2 linked regions of the Novipirellula artificiosorum genome follow. The protein of the gene in region 1 binds, or shares a complex with, the protein of each later gene. Links are inferred from orthologs where the notes say so. Each region holds a gene or a part of one and is shown in the gene's direction. Other genes may lie near its edges.

The links.
Region 2: the proteins of Poly41_RS18710 (region 1) and Poly41_RS13670 are in contact, whole or in part, in a solved structure (PDB 8RP0), measured with the Escherichia coli proteins. The link is inferred for Novipirellula artificiosorum from one-to-one orthologs.

What each region holds. Positions count from the first base shown.
Region 1 is NZ_SJPV01000006.1:485,107-493,480, forward strand. Bases 2,647-5,614 are described here. They hold Poly41_RS18710 (anthranilate synthase component I family protein), read left to right. Parts: upstream 2,647-3,372; coding sequence 3,373-4,857; downstream 4,858-5,614. Other genes in these bases: Poly41_RS18705 (DUF4184 family protein), read right to left, coding at 2,647-3,145; Poly41_RS18720 (hypothetical protein), read left to right, coding at 5,105-5,314. Also shown: Poly41_RS18695 (RluA family pseudouridine synthase), read right to left, coding at 1-479; Poly41_RS18700 (DUF6513 domain-containing protein), read left to right, coding at 885-2,321; more of Poly41_RS18705, read right to left, coding at 2,318-2,646; Poly41_RS18730 (hypothetical protein), read left to right, coding at 6,081-6,284; Poly41_RS18735 (DUF1559 family PulG-like putative transporter), read left to right, coding at 6,437-7,642; Poly41_RS18740 (HEAT repeat domain-containing protein), read right to left, coding at 7,822-8,374. UniProt on the Escherichia coli protein: Part of a heterodimeric complex that catalyzes the two-step biosynthesis of 4-amino-4-deoxychorismate (ADC), a precursor of p-aminobenzoate (PABA) and tetrahydrofolate.
Region 2 is NZ_SJPV01000004.1:311,179-319,544, forward strand. Bases 1,808-4,767 are described here. They hold Poly41_RS13670 (anthranilate synthase component II), read left to right. Parts: upstream 1,808-2,978; coding sequence 2,979-3,557; downstream 3,558-4,767. Other genes in these bases: Poly41_RS13660 (HisA/HisF-related TIM barrel protein), read right to left, coding at 1,808-1,978; Poly41_RS13665 (DUF2617 family protein), read right to left, coding at 2,056-2,595; Poly41_RS13675 (hybrid sensor histidine kinase/response regulator), read right to left, coding at 3,677-4,767. In the rest of the region: Poly41_RS13650 (L-rhamnose/proton symporter RhaT), read right to left, coding at 1-518; Poly41_RS13655 (GntR family transcriptional regulator), read right to left, coding at 535-1,137; more of Poly41_RS13660, read right to left, coding at 1,202-1,807; more of Poly41_RS13675, read right to left, coding at 4,768-6,358; tRNA (guanosine(46)-N7)-methyltransferase TrmB, read right to left, coding at 6,691-7,338; Poly41_RS13685 (N-formylglutamate amidohydrolase), read right to left, coding at 7,463-8,281; Poly41_RS13690 (glutamate-cysteine ligase family protein), read right to left, coding at 8,278-8,366. UniProt on the Escherichia coli protein: Part of a heterodimeric complex that catalyzes the two-step biosynthesis of 4-amino-4-deoxychorismate (ADC), a precursor of p-aminobenzoate (PABA) and tetrahydrofolate.

The sequences.
Region 1 (8,374 bases):
CGCCCGGTCACGGGGGTCAACCGCAGCAGCGAGCAGTCATGGTCCGGAAAATCGCGGACCCACTGCATGTGAGTTTCTGCACGCTTTGCGTCCAGGTCCATCGCCTCGCATCTCTCCGCCCTCGCTTCATTCGGAATTTTTCTGAGATAATCGACCCAGACCTGTTCGCTTGGGTCCGGTCGTCCCGAAACAACGGCAAGGTATTTCTTTTGCACCTTTCGAGTGACAAACTGGTCGCTTAGAAGTCTCGCGACACGTTTGCGAATCGCGACCAGCAAGATGCCACTGACACCTCGATCAAGCCGATGAACCATCGCCACATAATCGCTGCGGCCAGCCAATTGCTCTCGCAATCGACGCTCGACACTATCGATGTGCTTGGGTGCCTGCGTCAAAACGCCCGCCGGCTTCTCAATCGCTACCATCGACTCACCGTCCCAAACAATGCGGAGCGGTTCGGGGGACTGCGGACGGTTCATGAGCACGCTGCTACACTAAACACAATACCGAGGGACACAAAAGGGACTCGACACATTGGGCAATCATGCGGGACAGGCAATCAAGCAGGACGCGTTGGCAACGGCAATCACGCGCACAAAAAAACGAGAGATCCCGGCCACGACAATGAAGACAACGAATCCTTCGTGTTCTTCATTGATCGACGAATCTCTCGTTACGTCAATTTGTAAGCCGTTCGACGCGTACGTCAAGACATCAATACGGACAAAGTCATTCGCAAGTCAACGTGGACGTGGGCGTGAACTGCAAAGACAAGATGCAGCAAACGCCCATGGCACGAAGACGTGGATGTCGTCAAACGCTTCATTCACCACCGTTGTCCAACCACCTTCGCGAGTCGTGACATCACCGAACGCCTCATCAACATGCAAAAAACGATCCAACCCAAATCGGAACATCACTACCATTTCGTCACCGGGAAACTGGCTGAGCATTTGGTTCGCGAGACCGCCCAAGCGTTGTCGAAAGAACACGGTTTTAAGTACAGCATTGGAGTCATGCCGATTACGGTTGCTGCGTTGATGACGCCGCGCTGGTTGCTCCGCCACCTCGACCCGCCGACCGAAACCACGCATGTGATTGTTCCGGGCTACCTTGATTGTGGAAGCGATGCGTTGGAAGAAAAAGTGCAAATTTGCGTGGTTTGTGGGCCAAAAGATTGTCGCGACCTTGCGGAAGTCTTCGGCGGTCAACGTCTTGAACCGGCGCTGACGGACTACGACATTCAAATCATTGCCGAAATCAACCATGCTCCGCGAATGTCACGACAAGACGTTGTGTCGCGAGCAATCCGATTGAAAGCCGACGGTGCCGATGTGATCGATTTCGGTTGTGATCCTTCGAATCGTTGTCTCGCAATTGGTGACTACATCGCGGGAATTGCCGACGAAGGAATCCGTGTCTCGGTGGACACTTCCGATGCTTGGGAAGCCAGCGAAGCGGCGCGACGAGGTGCCTCGTTAGTGTTGTCGGTGAATGAATCGAATCGAGAGCATGCCGTCGATTGGGGAGTCGAGGTGGTCGTGATTCCGGATCAACCCAGTGACAAAAAAAGTTTTGAAAAAACCATTGATTTTTTGTCGAAACAGGGTGTGCCAATGCGTTTGGACCCGATTTTAGAACCGATTGGAAGCGGCTTTGCCGCCAGCTTGCTGCGTTATGCCGAAACGCGTCGTGACTATCCTGAGTACGAAATGATGATGGGGATTGGTAATCTGACGGAGTTAACGGAAGTGGACTCCGCAGGTGTCAATCTTTTACTGTTGGGAATCTGTCAAGAACTTGCGATCCGCAGTGTGTTGACAACCCAAGTCATCAATTGGGCACGTTCGGCGGTGCGTGAGTGCGATGTGGCTCGGCGAATGGTCTATTTCAGCATCAACAACGGCGTGCCTCCGAAGCACCTGCTGCGTGAATTGGTGATGCTGCGTGATGCGAAATTGCGGCCATTCTCCCTTGCGGCAATTGAATCCATCGCGACTTCCTTGAAGGACAACCATTACCGTGTTCTTGCTGACGACCACCGGCTGCATTTGTTGTCTGCCGGAGTGCATCTGTCCGGTGAGGATCCTTTTGCCGTTTTTGAACAGTTGTTGGCACGATCGGAGTCCGACAATGTTGATGCAAGTCACGCGTTTTATCTCGGCTATGAGATGGCCAAGGCCACGATTGCCTTGCAATTGGGCAAGCAATACGACCAAGATCAGGCTCTCGATTGGGGAATCTTGACGAAGCCCGAAGATCTGCACCGGATTAAGCGTTCGAGTCACCATCGAGATCGACGCGGAACCGAACCACGCTAACTGCGTTCCCCTGCTGCGATCAACGATGCTTGTGTTCGATCTCTTTGACGCCGTCGAGCCGACCAAACCATATGCATGGCAAAACAGTAGAGCAGCGTGATCAGCATCACCACGGCGCCACCGATGCGGATGCTCTCGCGGACGACTCGCAGTAAGGTTGCATGTGGCATGCTGTCGTAAATCCAACAAAAATGAACCGCCATTCCGACGAGAATGACGGCGATCACCGACCAAGCGACTCTCCGTGGAAATTGGAAGTGTTCACGTTGCCGAGTATCCGGTGTTTGAGCGAAAACCCACAACACGAAACCGAGTAACATCGGCGGCAACAACAACAGCGAACTGGCGTGCTGAACGACCGAGTACCAAGCGATCGGAAAGTTCCCAACTTGAAATGCGATGCTGTTAAGCCATGGGAATTGCATCACTCCCCATCGACCATAGTGGGTAAACGAATCCCACAGCACGTGCGTCGCCGAGCCCAAGGCGATGCAAACAAGGACGCTGATGATGGCGGTCAGCGAAAAGTTGATTGGGCGATTCACCCATGGCCATAAACGCTCCGAGAACGAACGGGGAAGTAAATCCGACAGCGGCTGCTTGAACAACGATTGATACAAGTAGTAAAGCACCACTCCGATCGGTGTGCAGTGCGTCAAGATTCCGACGAGGGAATGCGTCGCCGTGTAACTAAGCAGGTGAGGGTAGAAGACCGGAATGTCAGGCACGACACAGCCAATCGCCAGCGCCGAAAACGGCAAACGCCAACGGCACAACCAAGCGATCGGAAGCGCAGCAGCAACGTGGGTGGCTGTAAAAGGCATAAGGTCCAGAGCAGCGGATTCAAGGCGGTTGTCCAGAATCCTGCCGTTGCCGGGATCCTGGTGTCAAAGGACGGAGCGTCCTATTCTCTGCATTGACGGCATTTTGATCAAATCAGACTGGCTTATCGAGCCCAAATGCGAGAATTCCTGGTCTGTGCTCGCTTGCTGGCCCGCAAAATACGAAGAAAACAAGTTTCAAGTCACCATCGCGAACCCTTTCCAGCGTCATGTCTTCAGCAAACCACTCGTTTCCGATCGTTCGGCGATTAGCCGCCGATTTTTCGATTCGGATGGTTTTTCCGTTTTTTGCCCGACGACCGGGTTGTCTCTGGTTCGATTCCAATCCTAGCGAAGCGGCGATGGGATGCTCGGATCCGCCATCCACTCGATACTCCTTTTTGATGTCCGATCCGCTACGAACGCTCGTTGCCTATCCTGGCGACCCGGACCCGTGGCCAACGTTGCAGGGTTGGGTTCGATCCTTGCCATTGCATCGATCGATCGATCTGCCGCCGATGCAAGGAGGCATTGCGGGGCTGATTGGCTATGAAGCCGCAACTTGGTTAGAAGCCGTTGGCGCTTCGTCCCATAACGATTTTCCGACTCCCGCGATTTCATTGGGTCTCTACGATTGGGTCATTGCGACCGACCATGATCGGGGTGTTTCTTGGTTGATCAGCCAAGGTTTCGCAGAGGATCCAACGCAAACCGATGACGATTCCCTGCGATCCAAGCGAGCCGTGGAACGATCGGACGAGGTGATGGCAATGCTCGAAGACGCGATGGCGATGCTCGAAAATGCGATGGACCGGCCGGATCGTCCACGGCCTTCGAACTCGCCCACCGTCGCACCTTCACTGCAGAGTAACTTCAGCAGCGAGCAGTTCCGAAGTGCTGTTGCGGAAATCGTCGAACGAATTCGAGCAGGCGATTTCTTCCAGGTCAATTTGGCCCAGCGGTTGGTGCAGCGAGCGTCGATATCATCGCAAGCACTTTTTCAGCGTTTGCGTGACTCCAATCCAGCCCCCTACAGCGTCTACTACCAGGGTGCGGGATTTGAAGTACTGAGTAGTTCGCCTGAGCTCTTCATCAAGCTGAATCAGGGTTGCGTCGAGACGCGGCCGATCAAAGGGACCGTGCGACGGACAGGCGATCTTGCCACCGACCTGGCACTTGGCGATTCGTTGCTGCAAAGCGAGAAGGATCGGGCTGAGAATATCATGATCGTCGATCTGATGAGAAACGATCTGTCACGCGTCTGTACCGACGAGAGTGTTCGCGTTCGCAAACTCTGCCAATTGGAACGCTACAAGTTTGTGCAGCACTTGGTCTCGATTGTCGAAGGTCGATTGCGAAGCGATCAGAACGTTGTCGATCTGTTGAAGGCCTGTTTTCCGGGCGGCAGCATCACGGGGGCACCCAAAATCGAGGCGATGCGTAAGATTGCCCAACTCGAGCCTCACTGCCGCGGGCCGTATTGTGGATCGATGGGATACATCAGCTGTAGTGGCGATGCGGAATTCAACATCCTGATCCGCACCATCACCGCCACGCAGGATCATTGGCTCATTCCTGTGGGTGGGGGAATCACGGCACGCAGTCATCCGGAGGCCGAAGAGGCTGAAACGTGGGCCAAAGCAGAAGGGATTTTGCGGGCTTTGCCGCGGCAAGCCCGCAGGAAAGACGACGAACAAGCCCGTCGCTTCGAATGACCATTGCCACGAATCACGAACTTGTTAGAATTCACCCCCGAAGAAAGCGTGAAGCGTCTCTCGCGGCGTCCACGATCGCCCCTATAGCTCAGTTGGTAGAGCAACTGACTCTTAATCAGTTTGTCCGAGGTTCGAGCCCTCGTGGGGGTACTATTTCTAGCGACTTATGGCAACGTAGGAATCCGCTCAATTGCGAAGGTCGACTGCCGAGTGAAAAGTCGAATTCCAAGTGAAACCGCGAAGAACGATGGACGTTGACCTTGTGCCTGCTTGCCTTTGTTTCTCCGTCGTTCTGACGTACATTCTGCAGCTTTGGACCGGTATCGCAATTGCCGGTTGGCCCACCGAAAAGTCACTCGTCTACCGCAGCAAAAAGCCTGGTCCTTATTGGTTCATCATGGCTTTCCAAACGCTCGTTTTGATCGGCGTCCCCGTGCTGCTCGCCTTTGCTGACTGACGCCGCTTTCTCAAACACCGGCACGTCCGTGAGAAAGGCTCTTGCGGTTTCGGGGTGTCACTGAATTCGCTGCCCTTCGAAGCGGAAGGGGTTAGAGGCTCTTCGTACACCGATTGCGGACCGACTTTTTGGCTCAATCACGCTGCTGCCACCCCCACATCCTGGCCTGACCAATCGGAGGGGGTTTGGAGACCGATGGAAAGTATCAACGATTCGAAAATGGTCGTAGGGAGCAAGTCAATTGGGAGCCAAGAAACCCTCTCCCTCGCTGCGCTCGACCTCTCCCAAAAGGAGAGGTAAACCACCCCTCCCGCAAGGAGGTCGTCCGGTTTTTAAGTTGTGATTAACACAGTGTTTCGGTATCCAACCACCCCTGCCCGCGCAGCGGGAGGGGTCGAGCGCAGCGAGGGGGAGGGCCCCGAACGCGCGCTCGACTTTTCGATACGTCTTAACATCGATTCATCGGGCCACATTCCCATCGGGCCACATTCCCATCGGGCCACATTCCCATCGGGCCACATTCCCATCGGGCCACATTCCCATCGGGCCACGCCACAGGGAGCGTGAGGTCCGAAAACGCTTATCGTTCAAGTACTTAAAACGGCACGACTTCTTGATTCGGGGTGGCGCTCCGTGAGAAGGACCCAAAAAAACCGGTGTTTTTTCAGGGCATTGCGATATTTTGCCAACAATGGGGCGTTCGATGCCTGTAAACTTGGCGGTATTCACTCGTTTTTTTAAATTTAAGCCACGGAAAGAGAGTTCAATGTCAACGAAATTATTTCATGCCGTCCTTGGGGCCGCTTGTCTGTGTTGTTTCGTCGCCGTGATGGTGGGTTGTTCATCAAGCAATGAGCCGACCGCTCCTGAAGCAGGGGTCCTCGAAGGTTACCTCGATGAGAATCCCGAAATTGCAGCGCGAGTCAATGAGGGCGATGAAGGTACGGATAGTTATGAAACGGATGAATGAGCTTCCGTTCCGTTGCTGTCTCTCGGTGTTCCTGCTTCCTTTTCAAAAGGATTCAACGAAGAACGATTCGACGATGAACCCCATAAGCGAGACCTTTCCAAACACTCACTCTCTTCTTTTTTCCTTTTCCTTTTTGTGAGGTCGATCAAGTCATGTTCCGAAAACGCAATCAAGCATTCACACTCGTGGAGCTCTTGGTAGTCATTGCCATCATTGGGGTCTTAGTTGGCCTGCTGTTGCCGGCCGTTCAGGCGGCGCGCGAAGCTGCGAGGCGAATGAGCTGCAGCAACAACGTCAAACAAATGGGTTTGGGGTTCCACAACTATCAATCGGCCTTCAAGCAATTACCCAAAAAGCGCGGCGGGACTTATCTCGTCGGCACCAACGCGGAATCTCGGCTCGCAGGCCCGGCGCCTGGCAAAGGCAATAACTTGCACAACCTGAGTGCACTTGTTGGGCTGATGCCTTTTGTGGAACAGCAAGCGTTGTGGGAGCAGATCAGTAATCCGTATGCGGTTCAAATTCCAACCGCGGGTCTGTTCTTCCAACCGATGGGGCCCAACCCCGAGATGAGTTTGGCGCAACAGGGTTTGAATCAATATGACCCTTGGCTCTCCAATATCCCGACCCTCCGCTGCCCGAGTGACCCCGGTGTGGGTTTTCCCGCTCAGGGACGAACCAACTATGGAGTCTGTCTTGGGGATGCCATCCAGTTTCAGAACAACGGCGGGCGAAACCAAAACGGATCGATCAACAATACTCGGATGGGCCGTATGCGTCAGACACTTCGGGGGATGTTTGTCACTCGCGAGGACATGAAGTTTCGTGACGTGCTTGACGGGCTCTCCAATACGATCATGGCTGGCGAGTTCAGTACCGATTTGGGCGATCGTGATATCAGCACCCGAGCGGCTTGGGCACAGGGACAGTTGCAAAACAACTCAAGTATGTGTAAGCCGTTTATTGATCCCCTGCGGCCGCGATACTGGGACACCTCAGCAAACCTTGCCGGAACCAACGAGCAACAGCGTGGATTCAAGTGGGCGTGTGGGCATGCCATTCACTCTGGATTCATGACGATTCTGCCTCCGAATCGCGAGGTTTGTAGCAACCAGGATAACACTTGGTTCGAAGGGGTCTATTGCGCCAGCAGTCGACACCCAGGGGGTGCTCACGTGCTGATGGGAGATGGCGCGGTTAAGTTCATCACGGAGTCGATCGAAGCGGGCAACAGCGAGTCCGGTTCCGTGGTTTGGAACGGCACGGGGAACAGGACACCCGGCTCACCAAGTCCTTACGGATTGTGGGGATCCTTGGGGACGCGAGCCAGCAAAGAGACCCTTTCGGCCGATTTCTAGGCTTCGAATCAAGGCGTCACCAGCAAGGCGCAGGGAACCTTCGAGGCGTTGGGTCACAGACTCGCTCGGCAGGTTTCCTGGCCAGTGTCCATTCGACACAGCGCCCGTGTCCATTCGACACAGCGCCCGTGTCCATTCGACACAGCGGGGCATCGGCGCGATGAACCGTTTGCCTTTGGCTATCGATACTTCAACACCTTGCGGATGCGGGCGTTGACGATGGGATCACGTTCCGTTTCGAGGCACGTCCGGAGCGCTTTGTTGAGTTCCGCATCGTTCATCGGGGCAATGACCGACACCGTTCTTAGTCGGACTTCGCGATTGTCATCGTTGAGCAGCATGACCAGCCAGGGACGTGGGTTGTCGATCCGTGACCGGGCAATCGAGTCGACCAGGGCGAGTCGCGAAACCGAATCGGCGGCAGCAACTTGGGTGGCTATCTCGATCTGTCGCGTGGAGAAACCTCGCTGGGTCAATTCACGCTTTGCCTTCTCGCGAAGCGGCAACTGTTCATGTCCGAGCCACTTGATCACCGACGGTGTGTCGTACGTTTCGAGTGGTGATTCGGTCAAATAGCTGGTGGGGACGACGGTTGGCGTTCGTCGCGAAACACCGGTTGAGTTTGTTTCTCGAGCGACGGTTTCGTGAATGTCGTTGAGCACGATGGCTTCGGTCGGATCCACCGGTTGCAATCGTGTGGCGGAGGATCGGTAGACCGACGGCGTTGTCTCG
Region 2 (8,366 bases), on another replicon or contig:
TTGGTTTCGTGATCGCCATCAGCCACGTTTGCCTGGTCCGCATTTGCGGCCCGATCGTCTTTCTCTCGAGCCATCCCCGCTTTGCCGTTCGCCACGATTCCCACCAATACGAATGCCAGGCCAATCAGGATCGTGGCAAACACCTTCGCCGCAGGAAGCCCTTCGACGAAAAAGGGCATCAATGACCCGACTAAGATCACCGTTCCGATGAACACCGAAAACCCAAGCGACATACCGATATGATGGATGGCTTTGCCCCACATCATCACACCGATGCCCCATAAAACACTGGTCACGACCATTTGAGGGAGGATCGCTCGGACCTCTGCCGAACCGTAGATCGCACCCACGCCTTTCATCATCAACAGGGTGACGATGGTGGGAACCACAAACATCGTCAGCATGAAGAACAGCCCCCAGGTGTTTTCTTCTTTGAAGTTCTTCGTGAACTTACCGGGCAGGGCATACAACCCGAGCATCAGCCCTGCGAACAACGCCCATACAATTCCTTCAACCATGTTTTTGCCTGTGTGATTATTTGATATTGGCAACCAATGCAGCCGAAGCGGCTGCAATTTGTCTTGACTGAATCGCGGCAAAGATCGTTGCATGCTCGGCATGCGCTTGGTCGTAACCGCCCAGTCGCGTGTAGGTCAGCAGCATCCGCGAGCAGAGCTGGCGCCATGCAGGCACAAGATCTTCGCCACCGCAGCCGACCATGATCGACTCGTGAAATGCCATGTCACTTCGCGCCACCGCGGCTACGTCACCTGCGTCGCAAGCGTCTTTTAGATTCGCCAGTTTTGACTCAATGATCTTGATCGACTCGTCACTGATCTTCGCCAGTCCCTTTTTGAGGACGTGCGTTTCCATCTGCTTCCTGACCGACGTGATGAACTCACGATCATCTGGATCGGGGGGGTGGCGAACGGTGACCCCGCGGTTCGCCTGGTATGCCAAAAACCCTTCCTGCGAGAGTTGCAAAAAGGCATCGCGAATGGGACCCCGGCTGACGCCAAACCGAGAGGCCAATTCGGTTTCCCTCAGCGTCGAACCGGGTGCAAACCGGCCAGCAACCAATTCGTCTCGAATATGCCCCGTAATCCGCTCGCGGATGGTTTTAGGTGCTGAAGACACTTTTGCTCCGATCAGGAATGGCAGCCACTGGATTGTTAACAATTTAGCGATGACATGCCTGGTGTCAAGCGGATACTCCGCGCGGGGGCAATAAAGCTGTGGCAAGCAAGCAGTGGTCACACCCGGCATCAAACAGCGTGTTCGCGTCATCCGCAGAGCGGATTCCTCCGCCGGCGGTGATGGACCAATCGGGTACGAGGGCACCGACGCGGCGACAGGTGTCCACAACGACCGGGCCTGAGCGAGTGCCGACCGCCGACGTATCGAGCACGACCGCGCGGCGGATCCCTAGCCGATTCGCGTGATCGAGCCACCCCGTTTCGCTCGAGACGCCCGCGAGAAAATGGCCCGCGTGGTAGTCGAGACCGAGGATCACCTTGGCCGCACCGATTTCTCGGACGAATTGATCGAGGTTGGCCAAGCCCGTCGCACATTCCGTCGCAACGATCAGCGAAACCAATGGATGCTGCTCCGAGAGAGCAATCAAAGCCTCGTATTGCCGCTGGCCGTCGTGGGTCCCTACCCCCGCATCCAGCATGACGCGCGCGTTCGCATCCATGGTCAAGAGCAGTTCGTGCAAAACCTCAAGCTGAATGTCGCCACCCACGATGGCATCAAGATCCGCGATGTAAAAAGCTCCGACGCCAACCTTTCGATAGTGATCCGCCAAGGCGATCGGGTCGCCTGGCGATGACCCGCAAAGCCAGACGGGTTGGTACCGCAATCGATTGCCGGCGATCGCGTGGACCGCTACGGATGCCTTCAGATCAATCACCGCGATCAATCGCGAAGCGATCCCTTGAAAAGAACTTCGCTGGCCCCACAGATTGGACTCTTGCATTTGGCGTTCTCTTCCAACTTAGGAGCGTTCGAAGAAGAGGCTTGGGCATCAAACCCCTGTTTTGCAGCGGGAAGCCACTAGTCTCCGATCGAGAACAGCGATTCCACTTTCACGATCGCATAGTCATCGGGGAATGTATGAATCGCTTGGATCAAAACGCTTTTGCGACGTGTTTCGACGTTCACGTAACTGATTGCGCCGAGCGCCATCCGGCCGCTCGCATCAAAGCGGTGCAGCAAGCCTTCGGTTTGTCCGTCGCCAAGTTGCTGCTGGACCATCCAAAACATATCCGGCGCAACGGGCTCGAGTTGGAAATGGGTTTTGTACTGGACGCCGCCACGGCACTCGACCCGCTCGGTCCGACTTCCCTTCAAGGGACGCGACAGCAAGCACCGTCGTTTCGGCAAGGGTTGATGGGCACTGGTCGCCACCTCGCAAACCAGCATCCCGCCACCGTTGAAAGCGACGACATGGCCGCAATTGGTGATGTCGATTTGCAGTTCGTATTCACTTCGTTCGATCTTCCGGCGCTGATGCAGCGTGTACAGTTCCGGATGGAGCGAGCGGCTAAAAACATGAAACGCCAATTCGGCGACTTTGGGGCGAACCGAAAGCACGGTATAGTTCCGTCAATAAAAAAGGCACGAATGGAAAATAAACTTTTGGCGTCAAGACCAATTGTGATCCGGCGCGCCCCACTCTTCAAGAAAAAGAAAAGCTTCGAAAAGAACGGGGTGCCGGAAAACGAATTTTGCAGGAAAAGAATCGAGTTCTTGCCCTGCTGAACCCAATGCCACGAACGTCTGTCGATACGTGTGAATCGCATTTCGCCGTTATTCCACTCGCCCAGCCATGCCGTAACGTCCGTATTATAGCGAGTTGACCGTTTGTGGCTAAAGAGCGTTTACGCGGATGACCAAAAAGAATAATCTTTTTGTTTCCGTCACCTTTGTTTTTCAGAAAACCCATTGACACGCTGTACGCCGAGAGATACCCCCGCATGGTCATTGTCGTCGATAACTACGATTCGTTCACTTACAACTTGGTCCAGCGACTTGGCGAGATTGACGCAAGTGTCGATGTGCGTGTCTTTCGAAACGACGAATTGTCGGTCGATGCGTTGGAAGCACTCGATCCCAGTCGCGTGCTGATCTCGCCAGGCCCTTGTACACCCACCGAAGCGGGTGTCAGTGTCGAGTGTGTCAAGCGATTTGCTGGTCGCGTGCCGCTGTTGGGGGTCTGCCTAGGGCATCAATCGATTGGCCAGGCACTGGGCGGAAAAATCATTCGAGCACCCGAGTTGATGCACGGAAAAACGGACGCGATCGTTCACGACAATCAGGGGCTGTTCGAGGATCTTCCGAATCCGTTCGTGGCGACGCGTTACCACAGTCTAGTGATTGAACCGGAGAGCTTGCCAGCAGAGTTGATGGTCAGCGCATGGACCGACACCGGCGGGACGCGGCAAATCATGGGCGTTCGCCACCGCGAGTTCCCGTTGGAAGGTTGGCAGTTCCATCCAGAAAGTTTTCTTACGGAACCAGGCATCGAATTGTTGACTCGGTTCTTGAATTGGTGAGTGCCGAGTGCTATTGGTTCGTTGGAAAATTTCGTGGCTTGGAGTCGCGGACTCCGTTAGCCGTTGGACCGCAGACGCGTCGTAGATCGGCGACCCGCCAAACGACTGACCGCGTTGATTCACGGCCGGCGACCAGCAAGGACGGATCGAATGGTGTCAAACAACAACTGAGGACGGATCGGCTTGGGGACATAGCCATCCATGCCTGCCTCGAGGCATCGTTCGCGGTCTCCTTTCATCGCGTGGGCAGTCATCGCGATGATCGGTATGCGCTGTCCCGTCTGGTGTTCTTTGGTGCGGATCACCGCGGTCGCCTCGAGGCCATCCATTTCGGGCATTTCCACGTCCATCAGCACGACATCAAACGACGCGTCCGCCAAAGCGGCAATCGCCTGTTTGCCGTTGTTGGCAACCACGATGGAATGTCCATGTTTCTCCATCAATCCGATCGCAAGCTTCTGGTTCATCAGGCTGTCTTCGGCGAGCAAGACCTTTAGCGGTGGCAACGGCTCTCTCGCTTCGCTTGGCAACGTCTCTTGTTGTTCGTCGCCAGACTGCTCCACTCCCAACGATCTCTCGATCGCGTCCAATAGTTCCGATTGTTTTACAGGCTTCATCAATTGCGCGGCAATCTTAAGCTCTTCGAGACGTTCTTGATCCCCGGAACGAACCCCGGATGTGAGGACAATGACGGGCGTGCCCGCCAAGCGAGGATCTTTGCGAATCCACTGGATCAATGTGATTCCATCGACCTCGGGCATGTTCAAGTCAGACAGCACCAAGGGGAATGACGAGCCTGCCAGGTGAGATTCACGCAAAAGGTCGATCGCTTCTTGCGCGCTTCCAACGGCCACAGGCAACATTCCCCAATTCCGAGTGATCTCTTCCAGAATGATTCGGTTCGTCGCGTTGTCATCGACAATCATCACGCGTGCTTCGCTGACACCCGTATGCTCGAATGTTGGAGCATGAAGAGGCTTCCCGGTCGTCAGCTTAAAACGGGCGGTAAAGAAAACGGTTGTGCCTTTGCCGATCTCGCTTTCCGCCCAGATGCGTCCATCCATTAAGCCGACCAAACGGGACGAAATTGCCAGCCCGAGTCCAGTTCCACCATGCTTGCGGGTCGTCGACATATCCGCTTGGGAAAACGCATCAAAGATCATTCCGAGCTTGTTTTTCGGAATTCCGATTCCGGTATCACGAACCGAAAACCGCAGCACCGCCTCGTTCTCGGATCGGGAATCACAGTTCACCTGCAGCACAATCTCGCCCCGCTCCGTGAACTTGAGGGCATTGCCAACCAGATTGAGAATGATCTGGCCAAGCCGAATCGAATCTCCGATCACAACATCGGGCGTGTCAGGATCAATCCGCCATGCAAGTTCAAGTCCCTTGGTGTGCGCACGCAACGCGAGCGACTTCATCACGTCGCCGACCCGTTCACGAAGGCCAAAAACGGTCTGTTCCAGATCGATCTTTCCCGCCTCGATTTTTGAAAAGTCCAGGATATCGTTGATGATCGTCAGCAACGAGTCCGCAGACTCCCGGACCATGACAAGGTATTCATGTTGCGAGGGATCAAGCTTGGTATCGAGGACCAGTTCGGTCATGCCAATGATGGCGTTCATGGGCGTGCGGATTTCATGGCTCATGCTGGCCAGGAAGTCACTCTTGGCCCGGTTGGCAACCTCCGCTGCCTCCTTGGCGGCAGTCAGCAATTTAGCCGCCTGCTTGTCTGTGGTGATGTCGCGCACCGTAGCCTGGATGTAGGTTTTCCCCTCAAGTTCCATCTTGGTCAGCAGCACCATTGCATCGAATGGATCTCCAGCGGGTCGTTGATGCAGCCATTCAAAGCGATGCGAACCCTTTTCCAAAGCGATCGCCATCATTTGCTGCGCTTTCACCGTGGAAAGGGTCCCGTCCGGCTGGTATTCGGGTGAAAAATCGCTCGGTGCACTCGACGCAAAATGTTCTTCATCGTCACATCCGAACAACTCAATCGCCGCCGAGTTTCCACTTAAGAAACCCTCGCGGGGCGTTAGAATCATGATGGCGTCGCGCGAGGAGTCGAAGAGGGTTCTGAATTTCATCTCACTCGATCTCAATGCCCTCGTGCGTTCCTCAACTCGTGATTCCAATACGTCATGCGATTCCTGTAGCGTGGTGTGCCAGAGCTGCATTCTGCGCAACACAAAAAGCCATCCAGCAAGCAGGATGATGGAAACGGCCGTGGCAAGCGTGATGTTCCAAAACGCCCGTTGCTGCTCCTTGTTGAAAACCGCTGTCGAGGAAGCATCGAGATGGTTCGCAAACCGTGTCATGCCTTCGGAATAGATTTGCTTCTGCCGCTCGTACTCGCTGCTGAAAAGGAGAGCCCGTGCTTGCTCGGCATGACTCTGTCGCACAAGCTCAAGAGCGCTGGTTTCCATCTCCACTAGCCTGCGATTGGCTGCTGCGGTTTTCACCGCAGTGGTATCGATATCGCTATGAGTTGCTAGGGAAATCGCTTCCGTGATCGCCGCTTGAAGTTGCGGTTCGTATTGGCGATATCGGTCTTCCCACGCTGGGTCACCTGTCGCCGCCGCCATCCGGGCGGCCATCGTTAAGACCTCGTCAAGGTGAACGATCTCGCCACGTAATTGCTCTGTTCGCAAGTTCCGCTGCATCGCCTCTCTGGTTATCTGGTGGGAACGATAGGTGCCCCAGGATATCCAGGCGAGGACGATGCCGGTCAGAATGACCCCAGCTGTTAGCAACCTGATGGGAAACCGTCCGCCAGGTATCGCAAGGTTGGAACTCATGGTCGCTCTCGAAAACGAAGCGCAAGAAGGAATCCTACCCCCCTATCATACGTGTTGCCAGCATTGACGGGCATGACAAGCCGATTTTGTTTCCTCCGCGTGATCGAGCGTTAAGCAGCGACGTCAGCGAAACTCGCGTGAGATGCGTTTGGCTGCGGAACCATCTGGTCGACGATTCGGGATGCTGCAAACGCATTTTCAGGAAGGAAACCGCTTCTCGCACAGAAGGAAAAGGGGTCAGGTACCGATCGTGCGAAGCACCCGTCGGGCCATTTGGCTATTCGTAGCTGCCCCCTGTTCCGATTAGCTCCCACATCCTTTACAAAAATGCGCTAGCCCCGTTTCTCGTAACGAACTCGATAAACGGGGATCCGGTACTTGCGGCTGCGGCGTTCAAAGTGCGTATGATAATCCAGGTCATGCTGTGCTTCGGTCTCCTCTTCGGGGATCGGCACACCCAGCTCCGGTGCAATCTGTGCGATCATTTCGACCGTTTGCTCGAAATAGTCGAGCACATCGGTCCAAAAATGAAATCGACCGCCCGGTCTGATCGCCTTGGCAATATTCGCGATACTCGTCTCATTGACCACTCGGCGCTTGCGCTGTCGCTTCTTCCACCACGGGTCTGGAAAATAGACATGAACCGCTTCGAGTGTGCCCACGGCGATTCGCTCCTCAAACAACGGCTCCGCATTGCCGCAGACCATGATCGCATTCCCGACCTTCGCTTTCGCCAACCGACCGGCTGCATGCTCGGCACACTTCTGCTGGATCTCAATCCCGAGAAAGTTGTGCTCAGGCGTCGATTGGGAAGCGTTGGTTAAAAAAAGACCCTTGCCCGAACCGACCTCGACTTCCAACGGTTGACCATTGCCGAACACGGACTCGCTGTTGATCTGGATCGGCAGATCATCCCGCGTGCGCAGTACTGCGCTCAGGTCAAGGTCAGCGGGTGGGCGGCGGATCGGGCTTCGTGGCATTTGGATGCTCGTGGTCGAAAGCGCAGTAGTTTTGCGACCGGTGCATCAAATCGTCAACAGGTCTAATAGGTGAAGACGTCCGAATTTCCGTGCAAAGGATCGAAGATTTGTTTCCGGGCCTCAATCATTTCGCCCCCTTCGGCGAGATCGTCTTGTTCCCGCCGTTGGCCGGTAGGGTTTGCAGCAAGGTATCGACGATTTGCATTTGAGATTCTCTCCGTCGCTTGAAGAACCGATTGCAAATTTCCACCTCGATCCCGAGGTAGCTTGCATCGCCGAAACACCCGCGTAGGTGCGTTGTTAGCCCGTCGTCGGTACCCAAGTAAGGTTGATTGTAGGCCACTCGAAGCTTGGTAGAAATCGGTGAGCATGCGACCTTCCATGCCTCGCAGAACGTTGCTTCGCCGGTTCGTGCCGGATCGAACAGAAGTCCCACGTCGATCGGTCGCCAACGGCCCGCGATGCGCGGTGTGAAGGTGTGAATGGAGAGATGGACCACGCACCGGTGACATTCGATTCGGCGTGCCACCTCCGCTTCGACAGCATCGCGATAGGGCCTGTGCCAACTGGCAAGCAACTCGTCTCGCTCGGCAGCCGCCAACGGACCGGTGAACTTTGAGAAGACGTCGGACGCGTCGGACGATCGATTGAGATCAACCAGCAGCCGGGTCGTTTTGGAAGCGAGCCATGTGCAATGTGGGCGTTCCTGTCGAAAGACGCCGAAGTCATTTGGATCCACAGCAAGCATGGACTCCTCCGCCGAATCAGGAAACAGGCCCAACGCCACTTGAATCGACGCTTCCCAGGCGCCGGGATCGTAACCGCGATGGCTGCGGAGCATTGCTTGAGCCTGTTTGGATTGGAACCGCGCGGAAAACGCGGCGGGGACTGCGTTGCCGCCATGTTCACAGGTCACCACGAAGTCCGTTCGATGCGAGGTCACGGCTGAAACGGTTCCCAAGTTACCAGGCAATCCGCCAATTGATCGTAGACGTTGTGCAAATCGGATCGGTCAAAATTCTTGCCAA